DNA from 3 places in the Anaerospora sp. genome. Region 3 is predicted to be linked to each of the others. Evidence: riboswitches for the same ligand, from Rfam matches in the RefSeq annotation. Region 3 holds a riboswitch; each other region holds the start of a gene.
The links. Region 3 has a riboswitch for cobalamin ahead of RTR76_RS20120 (TonB-dependent receptor domain-containing protein). Riboswitches for the same ligand answer to the same signal wherever they lie in the genome.
Positions count from the first base shown of each region.

Region 1: another riboswitch for cobalamin. It lies ahead of RTR76_RS09175 (TonB-dependent receptor); the one in region 3 lies ahead of RTR76_RS20120 (TonB-dependent receptor domain-containing protein).
Region 2: another riboswitch for cobalamin. It lies ahead of nikB (nickel ABC transporter permease); the one in region 3 lies ahead of RTR76_RS20120 (TonB-dependent receptor domain-containing protein).

Region 1 is NZ_DALZUO010000008.1:142,022-145,305, forward strand. Features, by position in the region: gene RTR76_RS09175 (TonB-dependent receptor) at 1-1,875, opposite strand, end outside; cobalamin riboswitch at 1,997-2,177, opposite strand; gene RTR76_RS09180 (hypothetical protein) at 2,310-2,570, opposite strand; gene RTR76_RS09185 (molybdopterin-dependent oxidoreductase) at 2,991-3,284, shown strand, end outside.
Region 2 is NZ_DALZUO010000008.1:133,680-136,963, forward strand. Features, by position in the region: gene RTR76_RS09130 (ABC transporter substrate-binding protein) at 1-85, opposite strand, end outside; gene nikC (nickel transporter permease) at 115-936, opposite strand; gene nikB (nickel ABC transporter permease) at 937-1,878, opposite strand; cobalamin riboswitch at 2,063-2,258, opposite strand; gene RTR76_RS09145 (PLP-dependent aminotransferase family protein) at 2,424-3,284, opposite strand, start outside.
Region 3 is NZ_DALZUO010000042.1:10,413-13,696, reverse strand. Features, by position in the region: gene RTR76_RS20120 (TonB-dependent receptor domain-containing protein) at 1-1,253, opposite strand, end outside; cobalamin riboswitch at 1,381-1,565, opposite strand; gene RTR76_RS20115 (DMT family transporter) at 1,656-2,588, opposite strand; gene RTR76_RS20110 (PLP-dependent aminotransferase family protein) at 2,712-3,284, shown strand, end outside.

The DNA.
Region 1 (3,284 bases), on a different contig from region 3:
ATAGATATTGAAATATACCTTGGTGCTGTCATTTACTTTGTAATTAGTAGCTAAATTCCATACCCAGTAGCTGCTATCAACAAAGTGGCTGGTATTCCGTCCAGATGCGCTTTGTCCGTTAATATTCACGTTCCATTGAGCGTCAGTAAAGCCTACTTTGACACGGTATCCATTAGGTTGCCCGTTTTCAGGATCGATTGTATATCCTGCATTTGCTTCGTTGTTTTCAACATGCACATAGGAATAGCCAATGTCTGTATAGTACTTATCAGAAAGTTTATTGTGAATATCTAATTCGAATCCTCGTTTCTTTTGTTTGTCAATATTGCGAACCCAAGAACTATATGTGTTCGTAGCTGCATCATATACGGTTTCGCTCCAGTCGATAGCATCCGTTAATTTACTAATGAAATAATTAGCGCTGAGAGAGGTATTATTATTTAACTTCTTATTGACCCCTGCACTAATTACATGCCCCTTTTCAGGATTTAGATTAGGGTCACCGTTAAGTATCCATTTCCCGTCAGCGCCGTAATCATCAACAGAATTATAGTATAAATCATCTAAATTAGGTGCCTTAAATACTCTATTATACGAAACATATACATCGGTATTTTTGTCAGCGCTATAATTGACATTAAATTTAGGTGATATTTGTCCGCCAAATTTACTGTGATGATCATATCTCACGCCTGGGGTTACAGTTATTTTTTCCGTTACCGTATAAATATCCTGTAAATATATAGCACTATTAGTAACAGACTTATCTTGATAATTTATAGTGCCATCCCATTTTACGTTATTTAAGACTTCACCTTTCGTGATATCAATACCAGTAATTAACTTATTATCACTACTCAACTGCCAACCAGTCTGATATTCAAAACCTTGCGACCGGCTTTTATAGGTACCCGAAAAATCTTGATTATTATAATTACCGTACACTCGGAAAAAACCTGGTACATTCTGCTTTTGATTAAAATTATAAGCCAGCGCCCAATTATTAGATAAATGACTAGAAGCAAAATTGGATGGGTTCTTTACACCGCTAGGTCGTCCACCCTCATCATCAAAATGCTCAAAATTAAATGTTACCGACCGATTTTCATCAATCGTTTTATCTAACCGCAGAGTAACCCCTTGACCTTCAAACTTGCTATTTGGCCATTTATAGCTATCACCCTTGTTGCTGCCGGATGTTAACGCAGGATTAAGAACATTATATTTTGCATAATCCTGCGTTTTTCTATCTGCTGTAAAATACCAGCTAAGACCGTTCTCGCTTCCCTGCGTACTTAAGTTATAGTTGCGCTCTCCCCAGGAACCTGCCGACATGTCAAGTGTTGTCTTGGCTTCAGCTCCTTTACGGGTAATAATATTAATAACGCCGCCAACCGCATCCGAGCCATACAATGCCGATGCGCCGCCTTTAACAATTTCTATACGTTCAATGTTATCCATGGAAATAATGGAATTCAGATCTATAGAAGCACGTCCACTTCCGATTCCTTCAGGACGGCCGATTTTTCTTCCGTCAATCATAACGGTTACCCGTTCATCTCCATTGAGTCTTACTACTTCCGGCGCTCCTGGAAAACCGCCGGCAACACTGACGATTACTCCGTTAACATCACGGAGGGCATCACCTAGCCCTGTATAGTTGTTACTCTCCAATTGCTCCCGTGTAACAACAGTCACATTTGCTGCTGCTTTAGCTATAACGGTGGGCACCCGGTTCGCCGTCACTACTACCTGGTCAAGCGCAAACTCTTCCGGTTCTTCAGCAGCAAAGGCTGTTCCTGGAGCCTGCAACATCACTGCACCTGTTACCAACATGGCACACAGCCACGCATTCCGATTAGTTGTTCGGTTCATCTTTCTCACTTCCACTACCTGCCTTTCAAAATAAAAAACTCTTCTGAACGAACTTCAGAAGAGTAAGATAGGCATAAAATAACACCTATCATCTAATCCCCTCCCCATCGCTCGCGGGTCAAACGGTGATTGACATATAGGCAGTTCTCCTGGCTCCGGATCATCATTCGCCCAAGCCTTCCCAAGATAAAAATCCCAGTGGCATCAAGTGGGTCTACTCCCCATTACAGTGGCGGGACCGCGCCGGCATTACACCGGACTTCCCTATTAAGCCCTACGGCACCTATACCAACTTTTTCAATTATATGTAAATTATCCATTGTGCTTACTCATTTGTCAATACAGCTGTAATAATTTGTCCCTTCTAGCTCCAATATCCCATAAAAAAAGCCGCAAGGTCCGATTCATCTCAGACCTTGCGGCTTTTATTTCTATTAGCTGCAGCTTTTTATTGAAATTCCATAGACTCGAAAAATTGTTTCACTCGGAATACCGTTATCCAGCAAATAGACTAAATCTCCGTTCGTTAGCTCGGCAGGCTTCATAAACCGGGCCTTATCCACATCAATCCCATATTGAACGCACTCGACCGGTGTTGCCTTTCGTACAACACAAGCACTTGGTTCCTGCATCGGTAACGCCTCCACTTTTGGAATTGCGCGGGCGCTTGTTGCGCATGCTAAACGGATACCCATATGCTCTCCTCCTTGATTTACTCATCGTGTCCGATTCATAAAGTTAAAATATAATTGCTGTAAATTCTTTCTTATAGGATAATATTCGACAATACCTGCCAAATTTCATTTTGACAAAAGTCCGGTTATTCTAGGTCATTTGTCTTAATTTTTATGCAAATAATCTAGAGATTACTGCGAAGAAAAACAAGAACATACCAAAGCTTGTCTCATTGCAGCACAAGCTTTAGTCGATAAGTTGAGCAGTAATACGCTTCATCAGCTAGTAGTATACTTTTGCAGTCATTGTCAACAACTGCAAAAATATGCAGCTGTTTATAACTGCCAAAACCAGGAGTTAATGCTTTACTTTCCTAGCAGGATTAGATCAGCGTAAGGCGAAGGTATTAGCACGATAATATTCAGCGGGAGGCTTTTTTTATGAATGGCCTAACAGGTAAGTTACACACCTATCATGCTGTTATCGCATTATTATTGGCACTCACAGGTCTGGTATTACACAGCCAATTGTTCCGGGAGGAGTTTGCCTTCTTGCGAACTTACCTAAATAGTTTACATGTTGTCATAGGCTTGTTCTTTATGCTTACAGTAGTCGTGTATGTCCGGGCTATAGCTAACGCGCGCGAAAGCCTCGCCGGTAACATACGCTTGCAAGGCATTACGGTTGGGTGGCTAGTAATAAGTGTCGTATTATCTTTTACAGGCCTTTTATTG
Region 2 (3,284 bases), on a different contig from region 3:
TACTACCGCCGCCGCACCCCGCTATAAAGACCGCAGCCAGACATATTATCATAAGTACCAAAGATAACTTTTTTAATTTTTTCAAGTGATCGCATCCTTTCCATCTGTGTTTAATTAATTTGATCGCTGAGGGTCCATGATATCGCGCAGGCTGTCTCCCCATAAATTAAAAATTGTTACTACTATCAGAATTGCAGCCCCCGGATAAAGCATCAGCCAGGGAGCTGTTTGAATATGCTGCCTTCCCTCATTGAGCATCAATCCCCATTCCGGCATAGGCGGCTGTGCGCCAAAACCCAAAAAGGACAACCCGGCTAATTCCATGATCATTGTGCCGATATCCATTGCCGCGGTGACAACAATCGTTGGCAGGATATTAGGTAAGATATGGCGCCAGAGAATATGGATCGGTCTTGACCCGCTTGTTACCGCCGCAGCAATGAAGTCACGCTGACGCAGCTTCAGCGTGAGACTGCGCCCCAAACGGGCGTACTTAGTCCAGCTCACCGCTGCCAATGCTAAAATTGCATTAACGATATTGCCTCCCAGCATGCCGGCAATAGCAATAGCCAGCACAATGCCCGGAAAAGCCAGCATCATATCGACAATACGCATAAGCACAGTATCAACCTTGCCACCCATGTACCCTGCCACTACGCCGATAAAAGTTCCCACTACCGTTATAACGGCAACCAGCGACAGCGTCATCATCAGCGAAGTACGCGCCCCATAAATAATACGAGACAAACAATCCCGCCCAAGCTTATCCGTTCCGAATAGGTGGTCGTCAGAAGGAGCCTGCAAGGACTGCCGCATTACCGCATCAAACGGATCGTAAGGAGCCAGCCAGGGTGCAAAAACTGCAAAGCTAAGAATTAAGAGTACCAAAAATGTATAAAGACAAAATAAAAATTTATCCTTTGTCAAATTCCTCACTCAGCGCCCCCCTTTCTTCAGCCGCGGGTCAAGATACGTATAGGACATATCGACAAGCAGATTAATTCCCATATACAAAACAGCAATCCAGAGTACAAAACCCTGTACGAGAGGATAATCACGCATCTCAATGGCATGTACGGCCATTTTGCCAAGTCCGGGCCAGGAGAAGACCATCTCAATAACAGCCACGCCGCCCAGCAGCCAGCCAATTTGCAGGCCGAGAAGCGTAATTAACGGCAGGCATGCATTCGGCAGCACATGGCGCCAGAGAATTTTGTACATGGGAAATCCCCGTGTCCGTGCACCAGTGATATAGTCCTGTCCCAGTTCCTCTAAAACCGCTGTACGCACCTGCCGAGTATATTTAGCAGCCATTGCAATGGCCAGCGTCAGTGTAGGAAGTACCATCCTGTCAAATGATACTTCTCCGCCTGCTATCGGGAACAATCTCAGCTTCAGTCCCAAGACATACAACAAAATAAGCCCTACCCAAAAGCTCGGCATGGATACGCCTAAAAATGAGATCCCGCGAATCAGATAATCCAGCGGCCGGTTTCGATAAACTGCCGCCAATATCCCTCCCGGAACTGAGATCAGAAGCATCGTCACCGTAGCTGAGGCTGCGAGCGCCATCGTTCCCGGCAGACTTTGCCAGAGACGGTCTGCTACCGGCATTTTTGCCGAATACGACATGCCCATGTCTCCCTGCAGAACCCCTGAGAGCCAACGGAGATACTGTACGTGAAACGGCTTGTCCAGTCCCAGCTGTGCCCTCGTCTCTGCAATCGTTTCCTCTGAAACAATGGTATCCGCTACCTCCAGCAACATCTCTACCGGATCACCCGGTGACAGAAACATCAATGAAAATGTAAGCAGACTGACACCAAAAAGAGTAATAACCATCTGCAGCAATCGATGCACAAGCTCTTTTCCCTTCAAATCATCCTCTCCTCCTTTAAAAAAAATAAAAAATCCGCATAGAATCGTCTTCTTAACAAAAAGAACGGATTCTATGCGGATTTAGGCATGCTGCCCTATATTAAAGCACATTGCGGCCAGAGGTTAAGCAAACGCCAGCGCATACTTGTACCCACATATCCATCTCCTTATCTCGCGTAAGTCAACAATGAATCTTATTATAAGCAGGCTTTCTGGCTCATAGATCATCGCCTTTGCTTCCGTCTTCCCAAAGTTTCCTTCAGTGACATTTTTGAAGCAGGCTCCCTATTTACAGCTGCGGGACAGCACGGGATTTTCACCCGTTTTCCTCTCATCGTTCAACAGCAAATGCTGCCGACACTTATAACGTCTATCAATATGAAATTGTATTATAGATATCATTTATGCTAATTTCATTCATTTCTATTAACCATCAACACAAATGATTATTTGGTACATACTATCATTAAAGGTGATTATTGTCAAATAAAATGCTGGTATTTATCATTTTTTCTGAATTATATTAATAAAATGTCATTTTTTTATTACTTATACCAAGTTTGATGCAAAAGCTGAATTCCATGATCAATTTTCGTAGTGTTTATTCCTCCGAATCCAAGCATGATCAGCCTCTGCCTAGTATCGCTCTCCGTATGGGAAATGTAGGTTTTAGACAATGGGAACAGCCTGATATTTTTTGCAAGAGCCTGCTTAATAAGTTCCTCTTCCGAAAATACGCTGTTTAGCAGCTCCAAAACCACATGAAGACCTGCGCCCTGCCCAATGATGACAGCTTGATCGCCAAAATGACGGTTAACAGCCTGCACAAGCACTTCATGCTTTTTCTTATAAACAGTTCGCATTTTGCGCAAATGGCGTTCCCAGTGCCCCCGCACCATAAATTTGGCTAATACCCGCTGCTCCAATAAAGAAGCGCTACTGGCACTTTCATTAAACAAGTTGCGATATCTGTCTAGCATTCGTTTCGGCAACACCATATAGCTTACTCTAAGCGCAGGCGACAGAACTTTGGAGAATGTGCCGATATAAACGATATTCGCTTCTGGATGAAGGCCTTGCAGTGCTGGAATCGGGCTGCCCTGGTACCTAAGTTCGCTGTCATAGTCATCTTCAATAATGACTCCGCCTACAGACTCTGCCCAGTCAATTAACTTTAACCTGTTCGCAACAGGCATAATATGCCCAAGAGGAAATTGATGCGACGGGGTTACATAAACCACCGTACTTTTAGAAGACCATAAGGCCTTTAGATCAAGTCCGTCTGTACATACCGGAACAGGTGTAATTGCAAATGAATGATTTTGAAAGACTGACCGGGGAATAAAATGCCCTGGTTCCTCAACCGCCAACAAAGAATGATCGGATCTTAATACCGGCATAATAAT
Region 3 (3,284 bases):
GCACTAAAATTGTTGTAATTTTTATCTTCATCAGCACCGGTAGTCCAGCTTCTCCGCCCACTCAGCGTAATTGTGTCAGCGTCATTCAGCGGATCTTCCCACTGACCGTAAATCGAATAGTTATTGCGGTCACGTGTTGGAGTTGAATTTACGGCTTCAATGAATTGCTCATTTTGATAAGTAGTGCCCAAAAGCCAGGTAGCCGCTTTCACCTTCCCTACTTTTTGCAAATCAAAACCGTAGGTTTGATTTTTCTCTTCATCATTCTTTGCTTGAGGATAACCAGTTACTCCGCCATTTTTATCACGGTAGTCTATTCCTGTAGTATGCAGGCTATTAGAGTTGTAGTAAACATTACCTTTTACATCACCGGCTTTGATATTCAGCTGCACAAAATCCTTCGTATTGTCATATTTTCTGTTGTAACGAGTCTGATCAACAAGAGCTGCAGCATAATTTTTACCAAATGCATATGTAAATCGGCTAATCGATTCGTTATGTCCATATAAAAAGTCCACACTGTCGCTGAACTTATAGCTGAGAGTAACGTTATTTTTTTCGGAACCGTTAAATACGTTATACATTTCTTTAGTCGTGGGAGTAGAGGCTTCTGTTAATGTTGAAGACACCTTGCCGGTATCTCCCCATTTATCATAGGTATAACTAACTCCCAGTTTATCTGCTTGCACCGTGAAACCATAATTCTGCTGTCCGAAATTGCCGCCGCCAACAGTAACAGTATTCACCATTTCCTTTTTCATAATAATATTGATAACGCCGCCCGTGGCCTCACTGCCGTATAGAACACTGCCGCCGCCTTTGACAATTTCAATCCGTTCAATGTTTTCCAGGGGAATATCTTCTAAATTGTAAAGAGTTCGTAAGTTTAAGGGTGTACCGTTAATTAGTATCAGGGTTCCGTTTTGCACACCCCGGATGCTTACTTTGCTGGTCATAGCCCCCAGTGAAGCTCCGCCAGGGCCTTTTGCTTCATATAATAGGCCAGTCACTTTTGACAGTGCCTCCTGCAGGTTTCTGGCCCCGGTATTTTGCAGCTGCGCATTTGTATACACATCAGTTGCCGCTGCAATATCAATATCCTTCTTCTCATACCGCTGGGCAGTAACCACTATGGTATCCATAGTATATTCCGTTACTTCCTCAACACCGGCCCAGGCAGTGGAAGTCATGGCCATAGCAGCCAAAACAAGCGCCGCCAGCCTCGTACATCTCTTGTGTTTACCAACCTTCATTCTCACAATCTCTCCTTTAAAATGAAACAATATTTAAAAGCGAAAAGCCCTTCCTGAATATCAGGAAGGGCAAAGACTGCAAGCTAAATAGTGCTTGTCAAATCCCCTCCCCATCGCTCGTGGGTACAACGGTGATTGTCAAGCAGGCAGTTCTCCTGGCTCTGGTTCATTGTTTCTTCGCGCCTTCCCAAAGCAGAACGCTCCAGTGGCATTGTTGCGAAGTTACTCCCCATTACAGTGGCGGGACCGCGCCGGTTTTACACCGGACTTCCCTATTAAGCCCTTTCGGGCACCTGATTGAAACGATTTTCAATTGTAAACTTTATCTTAAGCTAAATTATCACTTCATTGAGAATAGCATTACTTGTCAGCATTTGTCAAATAAAAAAAAGCGAGTTATTTCTAATTTTCCTTATTAATTGTGAAGTTTTTCTCTTTGTTTCTACCAGTCAGTACCATACCTGCCAGCACCAGCAGGCCTCCCGCCCACTGCTGAACATTTGCCTCTTCACCTAAGAAAAGCACAGCTAAGAGCAGCGAAGTAACAGGCATCAGGCCGGTGAAAGCGGCAGCAACCGAGGCCTTGCAGCGCTTAATGCCTTCGTACCAGAAAATAAAAGCCAGGGCGGTAACAAACAGTCCATACCAGAGTAAGGCTGCCCAGCTGCTTATGTTTAGCTCGCTGAGTCTCATATCAGCTTGCTCATTCAGTGCCGGTATCAGACAAAGCAGCAATGCAATAGCACTCACCAGCGCGCTCTGTGCAATCGGACTAAGAGCTCGCTCTGCTGCTTTAACGCTTGCCAAACGGGAAAGCACATTAAATAGCGACTCGCTCAAGGCAGCACAGAGCACAAGCATATTCCCGGTAAAATGCTGCTGCGTAAATTGCGTACCAGTAGATAATAAACCCTGAAGCACAGCAATGCCGCTAACAGTACTCACAATCCCTGCTATCTGCCCCCTATCGAGCGGCTCTTTCAAAAGCAGCCGGGCCAGCACTGCAGTCACTGCCGGAGTAACCCCCGTCAATATCCCAGCTTCACCGGCACTAGTTAGCAAAAGTGCCTGCAATAAAAACAGGCGAAAGAGAAAAATACCAAATAGAGCCTGAAAAAACAACTCCAGCCAAGTGCGCCAGGACAATAAAGGCAGCGCTGCCCGCAGATTGGCAGCACAAAATGGCAGCAGGCCCGCTAAAGAAAATAACAAACTAATAGCAGAAATCGTAAAAACTCCCAGTATGCCGGACAACAGGCTCCCGGCAATAACCGAAGTACCGGCCAGACTAAATGCCCCTGCCAAGTACAGCATTCCCATATGAGTTGAACTCATGTCTTCCTCCATCTTGCCGCAGCAATACCAAAATAGTGTAGTCGTGCTATAATAGTAACAAACAAACTGGCCTGGTTACAGAGCCAGTTACACCTATATATAACAGAACCAGTTGGAGGAATTATGTGGGGAATTACACTAGCACGGAACAGTGAAATTACATTAGCGCGCCAGCTCTATCAGTCACTGCAGGAACAAATGCTTCAGGGCAGGCTGCAAAGCGGTGACAAACTTCCCTCAACCCGTGAGCTAGCGAAAGAACTGACCGTATCGCGCAATACGGTCTATGAGGCGTATGAAATGCTGGCGGCAGAAGGTTATATTGTCAGTCGTCAGGGCTCACCCGCGCGAGTAGCAGATAATCTTGCCCTTGAAACAATTCAGCTGTCGAGTCCTAAGCGATCAGCCGATACCGTTCCCGACTCAGTTCATTATCTGGCTGATTTTAGGACAGGGTTGCCTGATTTGCGGCAGTTTCCCCGTTACCGCTGGCTGCAGCAGGTTCATCAAGCCTCAGAAAATCTGCCGCCCGGGCAATGGAGCTATACAGGGCCGGAGGGCCTCACTGTGTTGCGGGAACAAATTGCTGCCTGGCTGCTACGCAGCAAAGGAATGACTGTTGATCCACAGGATCTTTTTATTACTGCCGGGGCAACCCATGCGCTGCATATACTGGCCGGGCTGCTGGCAACACAA